2 regions of the Rahnella sp. R3(2024) genome follow, and region 2 is predicted to be linked to the other one. Evidence: riboswitches for the same ligand, from Rfam matches in the RefSeq annotation. Region 2 holds a riboswitch; the other holds the start of a gene.
The links. Region 2 has a riboswitch for thiamine pyrophosphate ahead of thiC (phosphomethylpyrimidine synthase ThiC). Riboswitches for the same ligand answer to the same signal wherever they lie in the genome.
Positions count from the first base shown of each region.

Region 1: another riboswitch for thiamine pyrophosphate. It lies ahead of thiM (hydroxyethylthiazole kinase); the one in region 2 lies ahead of thiC (phosphomethylpyrimidine synthase ThiC).

Region 1 is NZ_JBHGBU010000001.1:991,103-998,927, reverse strand. Features, by position in the region: gene ABSH60_RS04365 (sensor histidine kinase) at 1-130, shown strand, start outside; gene btsR (two-component system response regulator BtsR) at 108-827, shown strand; gene ABSH60_RS04355 (carbon starvation CstA family protein) at 957-2,762, shown strand; TPP riboswitch at 2,852-2,953, shown strand; gene thiM (hydroxyethylthiazole kinase) at 2,988-3,806, shown strand; gene thiD (bifunctional hydroxymethylpyrimidine kinase/phosphomethylpyrimidine kinase) at 3,793-4,593, shown strand; gene ABSH60_RS04340 (hypothetical protein) at 4,612-5,460, opposite strand; gene ABSH60_RS04335 (hypothetical protein) at 5,698-6,318, shown strand; gene ABSH60_RS04330 (hypothetical protein) at 6,376-6,576, shown strand; gene ABSH60_RS04325 (GntR family transcriptional regulator) at 6,629-7,315, opposite strand; gene ABSH60_RS04320 (helix-turn-helix domain-containing protein) at 7,428-7,825, opposite strand, start outside.
Region 2 is NZ_JBHGBU010000001.1:2,444,335-2,452,159, reverse strand. Features, by position in the region: gene ABSH60_RS11140 (YjaG family protein) at 150-740, opposite strand; gene nfi (deoxyribonuclease V) at 811-1,491, opposite strand; gene hemE (uroporphyrinogen decarboxylase) at 1,500-2,564, opposite strand; gene nudC (NAD(+) diphosphatase) at 2,636-3,421, opposite strand; gene ABSH60_RS11120 (Rsd/AlgQ family anti-sigma factor) at 3,526-4,041, shown strand; TPP riboswitch at 4,102-4,229, shown strand; gene thiC (phosphomethylpyrimidine synthase ThiC) at 4,352-6,304, shown strand; gene thiE (thiamine phosphate synthase) at 6,301-6,954, shown strand; gene ABSH60_RS11105 (molybdopterin-synthase adenylyltransferase MoeB) at 6,947-7,696, shown strand; gene thiS (sulfur carrier protein ThiS) at 7,693-7,825, shown strand, end outside.

The sequences.
Region 1 (7,825 bases), 1.5 Mb from region 2:
CGATCGCCGTCTGCGCGGGCGCTACGGCGACGAGTTCGGGTTACAGGTTGAATGCGAGCCGGAACGGTTCACCCGCGTCATTTTACGTTTGCCAGCCAGGAGCCGACATGCTGAAAATATTGATTGTTGATGACGAGCCGCTGGCGCGTGAAAACCTGTGCGTGCTGTTGCAGCCGGTCGCTGACGTCATCGTGGCCGGCGAATGTGAAAATGCGGTGGAAGCCCTTGGCGCGATCAACCGGCTGCGACCTGACGTGGTGTTTCTGGATATACATATGCCGCGCATCAGCGGTCTGGAACTGGTCGGTATGATCGACCCCGAGCGCATGCCTCATATCGTCTTTCTCACCGCATACGATGAGTATGCGCTGCAGGCGTTCGAAGAGAATGCGTTCGATTATCTGCTCAAACCGGTTCAGGCGTCACGGCTGGAGAAAACCCTTCATCGCCTGCGACAGCATCTTCCTGCGCAAAATGTCAGTGCGCTGATGGCGGGGGAACCGGATCTGTCCCTGATCCCCTGCTGCGGGCAGAACCGTATTTATCTGCTCTCCACAGATGAGGTGATTTTTGTCTGCTCACGGGTCAGCGGCGTATTCGTGAACCGCGCCGACGGCAGTGAATGCTTTACAGAGCTGACGCTGCGCACGCTGGAAAGTCGCACGCCGTTGCTGCGTTGCCACCGGCAGTATTTGATTAATATGCAGCATCTGCGCGAAATCCGTTTTGATGACTGCGGGCAGGCAGAGCTGGTGATGAAAAATGAGGTACGGGTACCGGTCAGTCGTCGCTACCTGAAAGCCCTGAAGTCCCGGCTGGGCCTGTAACCCGCACCGTTCACTCTGGCGTTTTAACCGTTTAAATCGCTATTACGCCGCTCACGCCAACAGCCGGAGCGCTTTCATCGGCACTTTGTTACGTTGCGCCGGATTATTCCTTATCCGGAGAACAACAAGATGCAACACGCACTGACTTTTGTCATCGCGACTTTGTGTATTCTGACAATCTGTTACCGGCTTTACGGGGTGTTTTTCGTCCGTAAAGTGCTGAAAGCCGATGATGCTCAGGTCACTCCGTCGCATTTACTGGAAGACGGGAAAGACTACGTCCCGACCAAAAAATGGGTGAACTTTGGCAGCCACTTCGCGGCCATCGCGGCGGCGGGGCCACTGGTCGGCCCGGTGCTGGCCGCGCAATACGGTTATCTGCCCGGCATGTTATGGCTGCTGATCGGCTGTGTGGTCGGCGGCGCGGTGCATGATACCGTCGTGCTGTTTGCCTCCATGAAACACAGAGGGAAATCGTTATCCGAGGTCGCTAAGCGAGAGCTTGGCCCGGTGGCAGGCTGGTGCACGGGGCTGGCGATGTTATTTATCATCACTATCACCATGGCCGGTTTATCGATGGTGGTTGTCCACGCTCTTGAGCGTAATCCGTGGGGGACGTTTGCCGTCTTCATGACCATCCCGGTGGCGATTTGCGTTGGCCTGTGGGAACGTCTGACCGGTAGTATGAAAGCCGCTTCATGGGTGGGGATTATTGCCATCATGGCCTGCGTGGTGATCGGGCCGTACATTCAGGCCTCGGCGTTTGGGGAATGGCTGAGCCTGCGTGCTTCGACGGTCAGCCTGGTGTTGCCGGTCTACGCATTCTTCGCGACCGCATTGCCGGTGTGGATGTTGCTGACACCGCGCGGTTATCTCTCCAGCTTCATGAAAATCGGCGTGTTCGGGGCGCTCATCGTCGGGGTGGTGTTCATTAACCCCGAGATCCAGTTTCCGGCGATCACACCGTTTATCCACGGTGGCGGCCCTGTGCTGGCCGGGCCGGTCTGGCCGTTTATCTCAATCACTATCGCCTGTGGCGCGATCTCCGGCTTCCACGCATTTATCGGTTCCGGCACGACGCCGAAGCAAATCGATAAATGGAGCGACATCTTACCGGTCGGTTTTGGTGCGATGTTAGCGGAATGCGTGGTCGGCGTGATGGCGCTGATTGCCGCGACCGCGCTGCATCCGGCGGATTACTTTGCGATCAACTCGGCGCCCGAGGTTTTTGCCGGTCTGGGGATGCAGGTGGTGAATCTGCCGACACTCAGCCAGGAAATTGGTCTGGATCTCAGTGGCCGTACCGGCGGGGCTGTGACGCTGGCAGTCGGCATGGCGGATATCTTTACCCGCATCCCGTGGTTCAGCCATTTGTCTTCGTACTTCTTCCAGTTTGTGGTGATGTTCGAGGCGGTATTTATCCTGACGGCCGTGGATTCCGGGACCCGCGTGGCGCGCTATCTGTTACAGGATTTCTTCGGCGATCTGTGGTCGCCGCTCAAACGTACTGACTGGTGGCCGGGCGCAGTGGCGTGCAGCATCGTCGCCTGCCTGCTGTGGGGATACCTTCTTAACTCGGGCGACATCAACTCCGTCTGGGCGTTGTTTGGCGTTTCAAACCAGCTGATGGCCTCGATTGGCCTGATGATCGGCGCGACCATTATCTTGCGTCTGGCGGACAAACGCCGCTACATGCTGACCTGCCTGATCCCGCTGGCCTATCTCTATGTCACGGTCAACTATGCGGCGTACTGGATGGTCGCTCATGTGTATTTCAATTCTGCGGCCAAAGGTTTCAACCTGTTCAACGGCACCATCTCAATCATCATGGTCGCCCTCGGCGCGGTGATTATGGTGGCATCTGTTCTGCGCTGGATAACGTTGTGGCAGGCGCGCAGCGAAGGCATGACTGGCGACGTACCGGCTACGCTGTAAATCGCGATTGTTTCATCAGCCCTGTCAATGGACAGGGCTTTTTTGTATCAATTGCTGATTGATCTTCCCGCCGTCCACACCAATAATGCTCCCTTGACTCGGGGTGCCGCGCTTGCAAAAGAACGGCTGAGATTTTACCCGTATTACCTGATCTGGATTATGCCAGCGTAGGGAAGTCAGGTATCTCTCCCGATGCCGCCTTCCTGAAAGCCGGTTGGGAGACTTATGAACGTCCGACCTTCCGTATTTCCCGGTGCTACTGCCGCCGGTTCTTTACATCAACTCCGCCATGCCTCACCGCTGGTCCATTGCCTGACCAACGATGTGGTGCAATCTTTTACTGCCAATGTCCTGCTGGCGCTGGGTGCTTCTCCGGCGATGGTGGTCGATCCCGATGAAGCGGCGCAGTTCAGCGCCATTGCCGATGCCTTACTGGTGAACGTCGGCACGCTCACACATCCCCACGCTAACGCGATGCTGGCGGCGATTCATGCCGCAAATCAGGCCGGGAAACCCTGGGTGTTAGATCCCGTCGCGGTCGGTGGCCTGAGCTGGCGAACCGAATTTTGCCTCGGTATCCTGCCGTTAAAACCCGCCGCCATTCGTGGCAATGCGTCTGAAATCCGTGCCCTCAGTGGCCTGAGCGCGTCAGGCCGCGGCGTTGACAGCGGCGACGATTCGCTTTCTGCTCTGCCTGCCGCACAGCAACTGGCGCAGCAAACCGGGGCGATAGTGGCTGTGACCGGCGAAACGGATTACATCACTGACGGCAAACGCCATTGGGCTGTGCCGGGCGGGCATCCGATGATGACCCGCGTGGTCGGTACCGGCTGTGCATTATCTGCCGTGGTAGCGGCATTTTCGGCATTACCGGGCGACCGGCTGGACAACGTCGCGGCGGCGTGTCGCGTCATGTCATGTGCCGGTGAGCGGGCTTGTGCGACAGCCTACGGGCCGGGCAGCTTTACGCCAGCGTTCCTCGATAATCTGTATTTATTGAACGAAACATGGCTGAACGGGGAGGGCTGTCATGAAACGCATTAATGCGCTGACCATTGCCGGCACTGACCCGAGCGGCGGCGCGGGCATTCAGGCGGATTTGAAAACTTTCTCCGCCCTCGCCGCTTATGGCACCAGCGTGATCACGGCGCTGGTGGCGCAAAATACCCGTGGCGTTCAGTCGGTCTGTTACATCTCACCGGAGTTTGTGGCGGCGCAGCTTGATTCCGTCCTCAGCGATGTGCGTATCGATACCGCTAAAATTGGCATGCTGGCAAACAGTCAGATTGTGGAAACGGTGGCGGAGCGGCTTGGCCATTATCAGCCGCCGTTTGTGGTGCTCGATACCGTGATGCTGGCGAAAAGCGGCGATCCTTTATTGCAGCCGGAAGCGGTCGAGGCGTTGCGGCGGCTGCTTTTGCCTCAGGTTTCGATCATCACCCCAAACCTGCCCGAAGCAGCAGCGTTGCTTGAATGCGCCATCGCCACCAGTGAAGCGGAAATGCGTGAGCAGGGCGAAGCTTTACTGGCGATGGGGTGTGGCGCGGTGTTGATGAAGGGAGGGCATCTTAGCGACGAAGAGAGTCCGGACTGGTTGTTTATGCGGGATACGCGTGAGCGTTTCACTGCGCCGAGGGTGAACACCCGCCATACTCATGGCACCGGCTGTACGTTGTCAGCCGCCCTGGCGGCACTGCGCCCGCGCCACAGCGGCTGGGCAGACACTGTGCGCGAAGCCAAAGCCTATCTGCAACAGGCGCTGATACAGGCCGACTCGCTGGATGTCGGGCAGGGTATCGGGCCGGTGCATCATTTCCATCGCTGGTGGTAAGGCGATAGTGAAGGGCAGTCAGGCGCTGCGCTGCGATTTTTCCAGTGCCTGTTCTGCCTGATGAAACATCATCAGCGCCCGCTGTAAATGCACGGCATCAAACGGATTCAGCGGGTAGAATTTCTCGTCTTTACGCGGGCGCAGCATCACCCGGATCTGGCTGACAGAAATCCGCTCATAAAGATAACTGGCGATGTCCTGATTCTCTTCATCTTTCCATGAAAGAACCAGCGCCGCGTGTTCGCCGCTGCGTCGGCCAATAAACTGCTCATGCAGCCACAGGCCTTCCAGTTCGCCATCTTTTTGCAGTTTTTTGCCGCTGAACCACGATGAATCTGCCAGCAGCCACAGTGCCTGCGGGGTGATCTCTTCATGCAGCTGACGCCATAACGGGCGGTTATTGTCCATCTGCCAGCAGGCCATACCAAGATAATCATTCAGCTCGCGCCAGTCGTTTTCGAGGCGCTCTTTCAGCTCAGGATCCTGCACATGCATAAACTGTTGCAGGCCGGTCGCCTGTTCGCCCAGTTTGTTATAGGCAATGACGGTCATGGTGCGAGGCGTGCGGCGGAAAGTCACCCACAGCAGCACTTTGGGAATGCGAAAAGTGATGGCCTGCACGGTCAGTTTGTAACGGTTACCCCGCGACATCACCAGGCCGTTCGCGGTGCCACGTTTATCCTGATAATTTCTTACCAGCACCACACTGTTCTGGCCCATCCAGCCGGTGAGATAATGCTCTTTCTCGCTTTCGGCCACGTCCAGATCGCGTGCAATCTGGCTGATCTTTTCTTCATCCAGTTGGGCGAGGGAGAGTGACTGTTCGGCACTGTAATAGCTTTTTTTCAGGGGGGCTGCGGCTGGCATAAAGGTATCCACGATATTGATGTGGTTTACAGCTTACACTAAGTTGTCATACAGATTTTGGCGCTAACCCGCAAAAATTGAACGCCGCAGACAGCGGGATGGAAAGAAAACCTTCGCCTTACAGACCCAGGGTCTGATGAAATTTTACGAGACGTCTCGTAAAAAAAACGCATCATGATTGTTATTCCCGGATTGAGGATTATTCTTGCGAAATAACATGCAACCTGTGGGAATAAAATGGAAAGGATGACGTTACATGAAAGGGTGATTAATGAGACGGTCACAATAATGAATGCCGTCTTCAGTAAGTTAGATGTCTCTCTTATTATAAAGTGTATTCGTCGCAGTGATATTATCTGGCAGCAGCGTCGGGCGAGGCGTAATTTACGACAACCTGAAAAACACCAGCTTAACTGGAAATGGCTGTTTAACGAGTATCGGAAAAATAAGCCGCAGAATTCAGGTATGGAGCAGGCCGCTTATGTGTTTTGTCTCAATAACCTGCAGCAGGAGCGGGCCGCGTTCCTGTTAACCTCGTGCCGGTGCTTATCAGAAGAACTGGAGCTCAATGCACTGGAGAATTTTTATCGCAAGACAGCAGGGCATCCTTTGAAAAGGAATATGCTGTATTACAGCCTTTGTCTTATGGTGATTTACGCTGAGGTTCTTAATGAGCTGGGTATATTAAAGAAAGAAAGGGTGAGATTTGTAATTAAAGATGTTGTTAATGATGATGTAATGCGTTTTTATATCTCCGCAGCGCCCCTGTCGCAAGTTTCGCAAGAGATGGAGTGCGAATCCACTTACTATTTATTACGTGAATATATAAATATGGATTTATTTAATATCAACGTTTGAAGAATGAATTCATCATTTCAGACAGAGAATTTTTATCTGACTTATCAGGAGCAGCACATGAAGCGAGACAAGGAAAAACCGGTTAATTTAACGCCTCGGCAGACAGAACTTGTGGAACTCGTTGTCGGATTTTTAAGATCCTGCGATGAAAAATATGAAGGTCAAAAAGATGTTGAAGGTTTTGAAGGGGGAGGTGTGCTGCTTGGCCCGCGAGAAGCCTGCTACCGCCCTTCAAAAGACTGGAACAAATTGCCCTGAAGTGAAAATTATCTCCCGCGTTGGCATCGTTTTACCACGCGGGAAGACAAACTCACTCGGCATCAAACCAGTCACTGTTCTGTTCGGCAATGGGCGTGATAGTGGAAATCATTTCCTGCAAATGAATGCGGATGGCTTTTTCCGCTGCATCCGGGTCATGTGCTTTCAGACCATCGAAAATCGCATAATGCTGTGCAATCAGATTCTCCGGCGGGGAGACTTTACTGAGCGTCAGGAACCGCACGCGGTCCATGGTGGCTTTGATGTGTTCGACGGTTTCCCACGCCAGACGGCAGTCAATGATTTGCGCGATGGTGCGGTGGAAATCATCGTCAAGCAGCAGGAATTCCTGCGTTTGCTGGCTTTTGGCGGCCAGCGTCTGGCGTTCAAGATTGTGTTCCAGCAATGCCAGATCTTTCCCGGTGGCGACCATCGCCGCACGGCGCACCACGGCGGTTTCGACGGCTTCACGAATGAAACGGCCGTCAGCTACCCGCTTGGAGGAAATTTTCATCACATAGGTGCCGCGCTGTGGCAGTACCTGCACCAGTCCGGCTTCCGCCAGTTTGATAAAGGCTTCGCGCACCGGCTGGCGGGACACGTTAAAGCGTGTGGAAATCTCTTTCTCCGACAGGAATGCCCCCGGCGCAATGGCGCAGGTGACGATGTCCTGACGCAAGGTACGGTAAATCTGCTGATTAACCGGTACATTGCTGAGAAATTCAAAGGCGTCTGTCATGGGCAAAAGTTGTCTTCAGAATCGGGAGTCCATAATACTAACATGAGTTTTCTCAGGATTTTGAGATTGTTAGCGCAAGGTTTTCACAGATATTTGGCTTATTTCATCAAAGCTAATCCGAATTAATGTGCTCACGGCAATAGAGCTTTTTATACGCCGCTGGCGTGATCCCCAGCAGTTTGCGAAACACTCGTCGAAAATACGCCACGTCATTAAACCCGGTGAGGCGGGCCACATCCGCCACATTGCCGGTATTCGCCAGCAACAGTTTCTCGGCGGCGGCAACACGTTGTTTATGCAATGCTTCGGTCAGCGTCATCTGGAAAGTCAGGCGGAAAACCCGTCCGAGATAATCCGCGTTGCAGTGCAGCCGTTCCGCCAGTTCCGAAGCCCCCAGCGGCATGTGAAACTGTGTCGTGATGAGCTGGCGGGCTTTATAAGCCAGTGCCACGCCGGGGCCGCCCGGTTCGACATTCTCCGGCCAGGCACGCGAGACTTCCTGTAACAGCA
Region 2 (7,825 bases):
AGTGCGACGGATATGCCGATTGACAGCACCCTCCTGCATACACGCACCGATAGCCACTTTTTTTACGCACCCCAAATGTAGACCAGACAGGGTGCGGATGTGAAGCCTTAAGGCACGACAAATCAGGCGTTAAATCACGTTTTCTTGCCTTATTGCGCTAAATTTATGCCAATGTTACTGACAGCGGCTTCACGCAGGTCAGAACGTAACCCTTTTATTAATTCCAGGTCACGCTCCTCACAGTCAGCCAACAGGCGAAAAATCTCCCATTGGATGTCCCATTCTTCTTCAACAGCAGGAATGACTTTAAGCTCTTCATCGGTCATTTCTTTACCGGCCTGAGTCATTTCCAGCATCGCGACAGTACGAATTGACGTCTCACTGACGGCAACCGCGTGAGACAGCGTTTCGCCACTCAGACGCGAATGAATTAACTCGCCCAGAGCGATACACGCATCAATGGCCGGATACACCCCATAGATGTCGTAATCGTCGGAAGAAGGCACGGCCTCCTCCAGTTTTTCGAGCTGTGAGTCAAAATTGACCTTGGCGTCTTTCACCACCAGCGTTTCCCAGATTAAATCCAGGATGCGGCGGTAAACCTGCGGCTCACCAAACCCGGTTTCCAGGCAAAATGCCTGATAGTTCGGGTACATGCGCTCACACAAGCTCGCCATAAACGTCACGTGTTGCCAGCTTTCCAGCTTTTCGAGACGTAAATGAATTGGATTACGTAACATGAGTTGATCTCGTTAACTTTTCTGCGCGGGAGTTTACCTGAAATTAATCAATATCCCTATTCCTTGATTCCTAAAGATCATCACTCAACCGTTGCCAGCGTTGAAACGCTGCACGATTTGACGCCACGGCATCCGCCCAACGCGTAGGCTCCGGCAAACGATATTGCCGCATGCAATGCTCGACCCAATAACGCGCCGATTCCATGCTGATGCGATGACCCGGAGAGATGAACAATGGATTACAGCGTAGCTTACTGCGCCAGACCCAGCCAATCTGTTCATCCCCGTCGTACAACGCCTGATGGCTGTGCAATGCCTCACCGAGGGGCAGAGACTTACCGCATAACCGGCTTTTCGCGACACCAATCGTCGGCACGTCGATCATCAGGCCAAAATGACTGGCCACGCCCAGACGGCGAGGATGTGCGATCCCCTGACCATCCACCATCACCAAATCGGGGCGTGAGCTGATTTGCTGCCAGGCCTGGAGTAATGCGGGAAGTTCACGGAAGGAGAGGAAACCAGGGATATACGGCATGACCGTCGGGATGCGGGCAATCTGATATTCCACCAGCTCAAGCGTTGGGTAACTCAGAACCGCCACCGCAGCGCGGGTGACTTCACCGCCCTGTTCGAAGCCGACGTCTACACCGGCGATCAGCGCCGGTGTGGTGAAACCAGGAGGATCCTGCAGTTCGATCTGATCTGCGAGGATCCGTTGCTCTTCACGTAATGCGCGGGTATCGATCATCCGGGATCTTACTCGTGATACTGACGGGACAAGCTGTGTACCGCTTCCACGAAAGCGCCGGCATTTTCCGGCGGCACATCCTGATGGATGCCGTGACCCAGATTAAACACGTGACCATTACCTTTGCCGAAGCCTGCCAGAATAGTCTCCACTTCCTGCTCGATGCGCACTGGTGAGGCATACAGCATGGAAGGATCCATATTGCCCTGAATCGCCACTTTATCGCCCACACGGCGGCGTGCATCGGCAATATCCGTTGTCCAGTCCAGACCCAGCGCATCACAACCTGTTGCGGCCATCGCTTCCAGCCACTGACCGCCGCCTTTGGTGAACAGCGTCACGGGCACGCGACGACCTTCGTTTTCACGGATCAAACCATCAACGATTTTATGCATATAGTTAAGGGAGAATTCACGGTAATCGCGTGGCGTCAGCACACCGCCCCAGGTGTCAAAGATCATCACCGACTGCGCGCCCGCTTTAATCTGGGCGTTGAGGTAAAGGATGACGCTGTCGGCAACTTTATCCAGCAGCAAATGCATGGTCGCCGGATCGGCATACATCATCTTTTTGATTTTAGTGAAAGCTTTGCTGCTGCCACCTTCAACCATATATGTCGCCAGCGTCCACGGACTGCCGGAGAAACCGATAAGCGGGACTTCACCTTTAAGGTTTTTACGGATGGTGCGCACGGCGTTCATCACGTAGCCCAGTTCCATTTCAGGATCGGGGACCGGCAGCTTTTCGACATCGGCACGGTTGGTCAGCGGAGAAGAAAAACGCGGGCCTTCACCGGCTTCGAAATACAACCCTAACCCCATCGCATCAGGAATGGTCAGGATGTCGGAGAACAGAATGGCCGCATCCAGCGGATAGCGGCGCAGCGGCTGCAAGGTCACTTCACAAGCCAGCTCCGCATTCTTGCACAGCGACATAAAATCACCGGCCACGGCACGGGTTTCTTTATATTCTGGCAAATAGCGGCCTGCCTGACGCATCATCCATACCGGCGTGATGTCCACCGGTTGACGTAACAGGGCGCGCAGGTAACGGTCATTTTTCAACTCATTCATTCTGGTTCTTTCCTTCAGTATTCGGGCGGCACGGCATTCATCTGGCGGCATTCTAACACGCAACACTTACGCTACACGTCGTCTTCATCGCTCGCGGCGCGGCATAGCGCCACAGTGTCTTCGATCAGTCGACGCGCGATGGTGCCCGGCGGCGGCAATAACGGCAGGGCGTCATAACGATACCAGCCCGCATTCAGCAGCTCTTTCGGATCGTGCTGAATATCACCGCTGTCATAGTCAGCCATAAAAGCCATCATCAGCGAATTCGGGAAAGGCCATGGCTGCGAGCTGACGTAGCGCACGTTTTTCACGCGAACGTGACTCTCTTCCATGACTTCGCGCGCCACGGTTTCTTCCAGCGTTTCGCCGACTTCAACAAAACCGGCCAGCACCGTGTGAATTCCGTTACGGTGGCGGACATGCTGCGCCAGCAGAATTTCATCACCCCGGCGGATAGCCACGATAATGCACGGCGCAATTTGCGGATAATAGCGTTCACGACAGTGGCTACAGAGCGCAGCCCACTCGGTTTTACTGACCTGCATTTCGTGGCCGCAGTAACCGCAGAATTTATGAGATCGATAAAATTCAGCCAGTTGCACACCGCGCCCGACCAGCTGGAATAATCCTCGATCCTGATCGAGCAACTGGCGGGCCGACACCATGTGGTTGTGCATCGCCTGACGCACCAGCCAGACCGGCTCGCCCTGCCACTCGCCAATCTGACGTGCCGTTTTGCCGGTCAGAGAGAATTGCGTTGCACTGCCAAACGGCAGTTCACCTTCAGGCAGCCATAGCTTGCCTTCATGGCTGATGACCCACCAGCCGTTATGTTGCTCTGTGATCTGTAATTCCATAATTGTTGTTGCATAACCTCGACGAGACTGACAATCTGAGACAGAAATTTAACATTAGTAACCTTCACATTTTGGTTACTTTTTTATCGCTCACGGAGTCAACCATGCTAAATCGTCTGGAAAGACTGACCCAACGCGTTGGTGGCAGTAATGAGTTAGTAGACCAATGGCTGCACGCGCGCAAAGAACTGCTGGTTGCATACTGCACACTGGTCGGTCTGAAACCCAATAAAGAAAAACATACCCCACTGAATGAAAAAGCGCTGGATAACTTTTGTCATAACCTGGTGGACTATCTCTCTGCCGGCCATTTCCATCTTTATCAGCGGATAATCGATGAAGTCGCCAGCGCAGGCAGCTCAGTTAAATCACAAGCTGCCAAAATATACCCTGCGCTGGAGCTGAACACTGAAACTATCATGGCTTTCCATGACAGTTACACAGAAAATGATATTGATGATGACAATGCTTTCGCCTTCCATTATGCATTATCCGATATTGGTGAAGCGTTGGATGCGCGTTTTCAGCTTGAAGATCAATTAATTATCCTGGCATTTGATCCGGTCGATGGCACACCTTTACCGCCTGCCAACGACGATCATCTCGCCAGACCGGCTTAAGCCGTTTGAAGTTTAGACCCTGCGAAGGGTTGTAGTTTTATCATCGGCCTCCTATATTGAGGCTTCTTGTCGGAGTGCCTAGCGCATAATTTTCCTCACGGAGATTACGCCAGGCTGAGACCGTTAATTCGGGATCCGCGGAACCTGATCGGGTTAGTACCCGCGAAGGGAACAAGAGTAATGTTATGCGTTTTGCGCGATTTGGCATCAGCCTGTATCAGGTCGCCTGCGCTAAACCGCCCATTTTTACTCCTGCCGTAAACCTCCAGACAAGCAATTTTCCATCACGTTTTTTTGCGAGGAATTTGCTATGTCGAGTACCCAAAAACCCGTTATTTCTGAAAAGAAACCCTCTGGTCGCCGTGAACAACGTGCGCAGGCTCAGTCGTTTATCGACAGCCTGCAGGGCGAAGCCTTTCCTAATTCCCGACGTATTTATCTGCAAGGCTCTCGCGCAGATCTCCGCGTGCCGATGCGTGAAATACAGCTCAGTCCGACGCTGACAGGCGGCGGCAAAGACAATCCAAAATACGAAGAGAACGAAGCCATCCCGGTGTATGAAACGGCCGGGCCTTATGGCGACCCGGAAGCGTCCATCGACGTTCATGCCGGGCTGGCAAAATGCCGCGCCAGCTGGATCGCCGACCGGGCTGATACCGAAGAACTTCCGCAGGTCAGCTCCGGCTTTACCCAGCAACGTCTGGCCGATGACGGATTGGATCACCTGCGCTTCGAACTTCTGCCGCGCCCGCGAAAAGCCATGTCCGGTAAAAATGTTACGCAGCTGCATTACGCGCGAAAAGGCATCATTACCCCTGAAATGGAATTCATCGCTCTTCGCGAAAATATGGGCCGCGAGCGGATCCGCGGCGAAGTATTGCGGCAGCAACATCCGGGTGAAAGTTTCGGTGCGCATCTTCCTGCCAATATCACGCCGGAGTTTGTACGTCAGGAAGTCGCCGCCGGTCGCGCGATTATTCCCGCCAATATCAATCATCCCGAATCAGAGCCAATGATCATTGGCCGAAACTTCCTGGTGAAGGTTAACGCCAATATCGGCAACTCCGCAGTGACGTCATCTATCGAAGAAGAAGTCGAGAAGCTGGTGTGGTCGACACGCTGGGGCGCAGACACGGTGATGGATCTCTCCACCGGTCGCTACATCCACGAAACCCGTGAGTGGATCCTGCGTAACAGCCCGGTGCCCATTGGTACAGTGCCGATTTATCAGGCGCTGGAGAAAGTGAACGGCGTTGCCGAAGACCTCAACTGGGAAATGTTCCGCGATACGCTCCTGGAGCAGGCCGAACAAGGCGTCGATTACTTCACTATCCATGCAGGCGTATTACTGCGTTATGTGCCGATGACCGCCAAACGGCTGACAGGTATTGTGTCGCGCGGCGGTTCGATTATGGCGAAATGGTGCCTTTCCCATCATCGCGAAAGTTTCCTGTTTGAACATTTCCGCGAAATCTGCGAAATCTGCGCAGCCTATGATGTTTCTCTTTCCTTGGGCGATGGCCTGCGTCCGGGTTCAATTCAGGATGCGAATGACGAAGCGCAATTCGCTGAATTACGCACGCTGGGCGAGCTGACCAAAATTGCCTGGGAATATGACGTGCAGGTGATGATCGAAGGGCCGGGGCATGTCCCCATGCAGATGATCCGCCGCAATATGACCGAAGAACTTGAGCACTGCCACGAAGCACCTTTCTATACGCTTGGGCCTCTGACCACCGATATCGCACCGGGTTATGACCATTTCACCTCCGGGATTGGTGCGGCAATGATTGGCTGGTTCGGCTGCGCCATGCTGTGTTATGTCACGCCGAAAGAACATCTCGGTCTGCCGAACAAAGAAGACGTTAAGCAGGGTCTGATTACCTACAAAATCGCAGCGCACGCCGCCGATTTAGCTAAAGGTCATCCGGGCGCGCAAATTCGTGATAATGCCATGTCGAAGGCGCGGTTCGAATTCCGCTGGGAAGATCAGTTTAACCTCGCGCTCGATCCGGCAACGGCGCGTGCCTATCACGATGAAACATTGCCGCAGGAATCCGGCAAAGTCGCACACTTCTGCTCAATGTGCGGCCCGAAATTCTGCTCCATGAAAATCACGCAGGAAGTGCGCGATTACGCCGCCGCACTGGAAGCTCAGGCGCAGCCGGTTGAGATCGTGGAATCAGGAATGGCACAGATGTCTGCTGAATTCCGTTCACGAGGCAGTGAGCTTTACCACCCTGCCACGGAGATCAACAAATGAATCCGTCCGCTCAGTCTTTTCCAGCCGTTCCCTTCCATCTCGGTTTATACCCGGTCGTGGATACCGTGGAATGGATTGCCCGCCTGCTGGAGGCGGGCGTTAAAACGCTGCAACTGCGGGTGAAAGACTTACCCGATGAGGAAGTTGAACCGGCGGTTATCGAGGCCATCGCGCTGGGGAAAAAATATCAGGCGCGGTTATTCATCAATGATTACTGGCGACTGGCAGTAAAACATCAGGCATACGGCGTGCATCTCGGGCAGGAGGATCTGGACACTGCCGATTTGCAGGCCATTTATCAGGCCGGTCTGCGCCTGGGCGTTTCGACGCATGACGACGCAGAACTGGCGCGTGCCGTGGCGGTCAACCCTTCTTACATCGCTCTCGGGCATATCTTCCCGACACAAACCAAAGATATGCCGTCTGCCCCGCAGGGTCTGGCAGAACTGACCCGACACATTAAGCAACTCGACGGCAGTTTTCCGACGGTAGCCATCGGCGGTATCAGCATTGAACGCGCGCCGTCGGTTCTCGATTGCGGTGTCGGCAGCATCGCAGTGGTCAGCGCGATTACCCAGGCGTCAGACTGGCGAGCCGCCACCGCCGAACTGCTGGCCTTATGCGCCAGCAAGGTGCCGGAAGATGCTTAACGATGCGGCCTTTATGCGCTACAGCCGCCAGCTGATGCTGGAGGAATTCGGCCCGCAGGCGCAGGAAAAATTGCAGGCCGCTAAAGTGCTGATTGTCGGGCTTGGCGGTTTGGGCTCTCCCGCCGCCTTGTATCTGGCGGCGGCGGGCGTGGGCACGCTGTTTCTGGCCGATGACGATCAGGTCCATCTCACTAATCTGCAAAGACAAATTCTTTACCGTACGGCAGATCTGGATCAGCCCAAAGCCACAGTGGCAAAGCGCGAATTGCTACGCCTTAATCCGTTATGTGAAATCATTGCTCTCACTCAAAGGCTGACCGGGGAGGCATTGCAGCAGGCCGTAGCGGGTGCCGATGTCGTTTTGGATTGCAGCGACAACATGGAAACCCGACATGCGGTCAACAAAGCCTGCGTGGATACCGGCAAAACGTTAATCAGCGGCAGTGCCGTCGGATTCAGCGGGCAGTTACTGGTCATTCAGACACCCTACGCGCATGGCTGTTATGCCTGTCTCTATCCGGATCGGGAAACCGTGCAGCGTAACTGCCGCACTTCCGGCGTGCTTGGCCCGGTCGTTGGCACCATCGGCACGTTACAGGCGCTGGAAGCTCTGAAAATACTGGCGGGGTTGCCCAGCACATTGAACGGGAAGCTGCGGCTGTTCGACGGTAAAACGCAAAACTGGCGTTCGCTGCAACTTACACGGTCATCCGGCTGTGCCGTCTGCGGAGGCAACGCGTGAACATTTTCGTCAATGATGAATCACACCCGTTCAGTCAGCCGCTTACCCTGCTCACCCTGCTCAGTGAACTGACGTTAAATCCGGCCGGCTGCGCGCTGGCGGTTAATCAGGTCATTGTTCCGCGGGAAA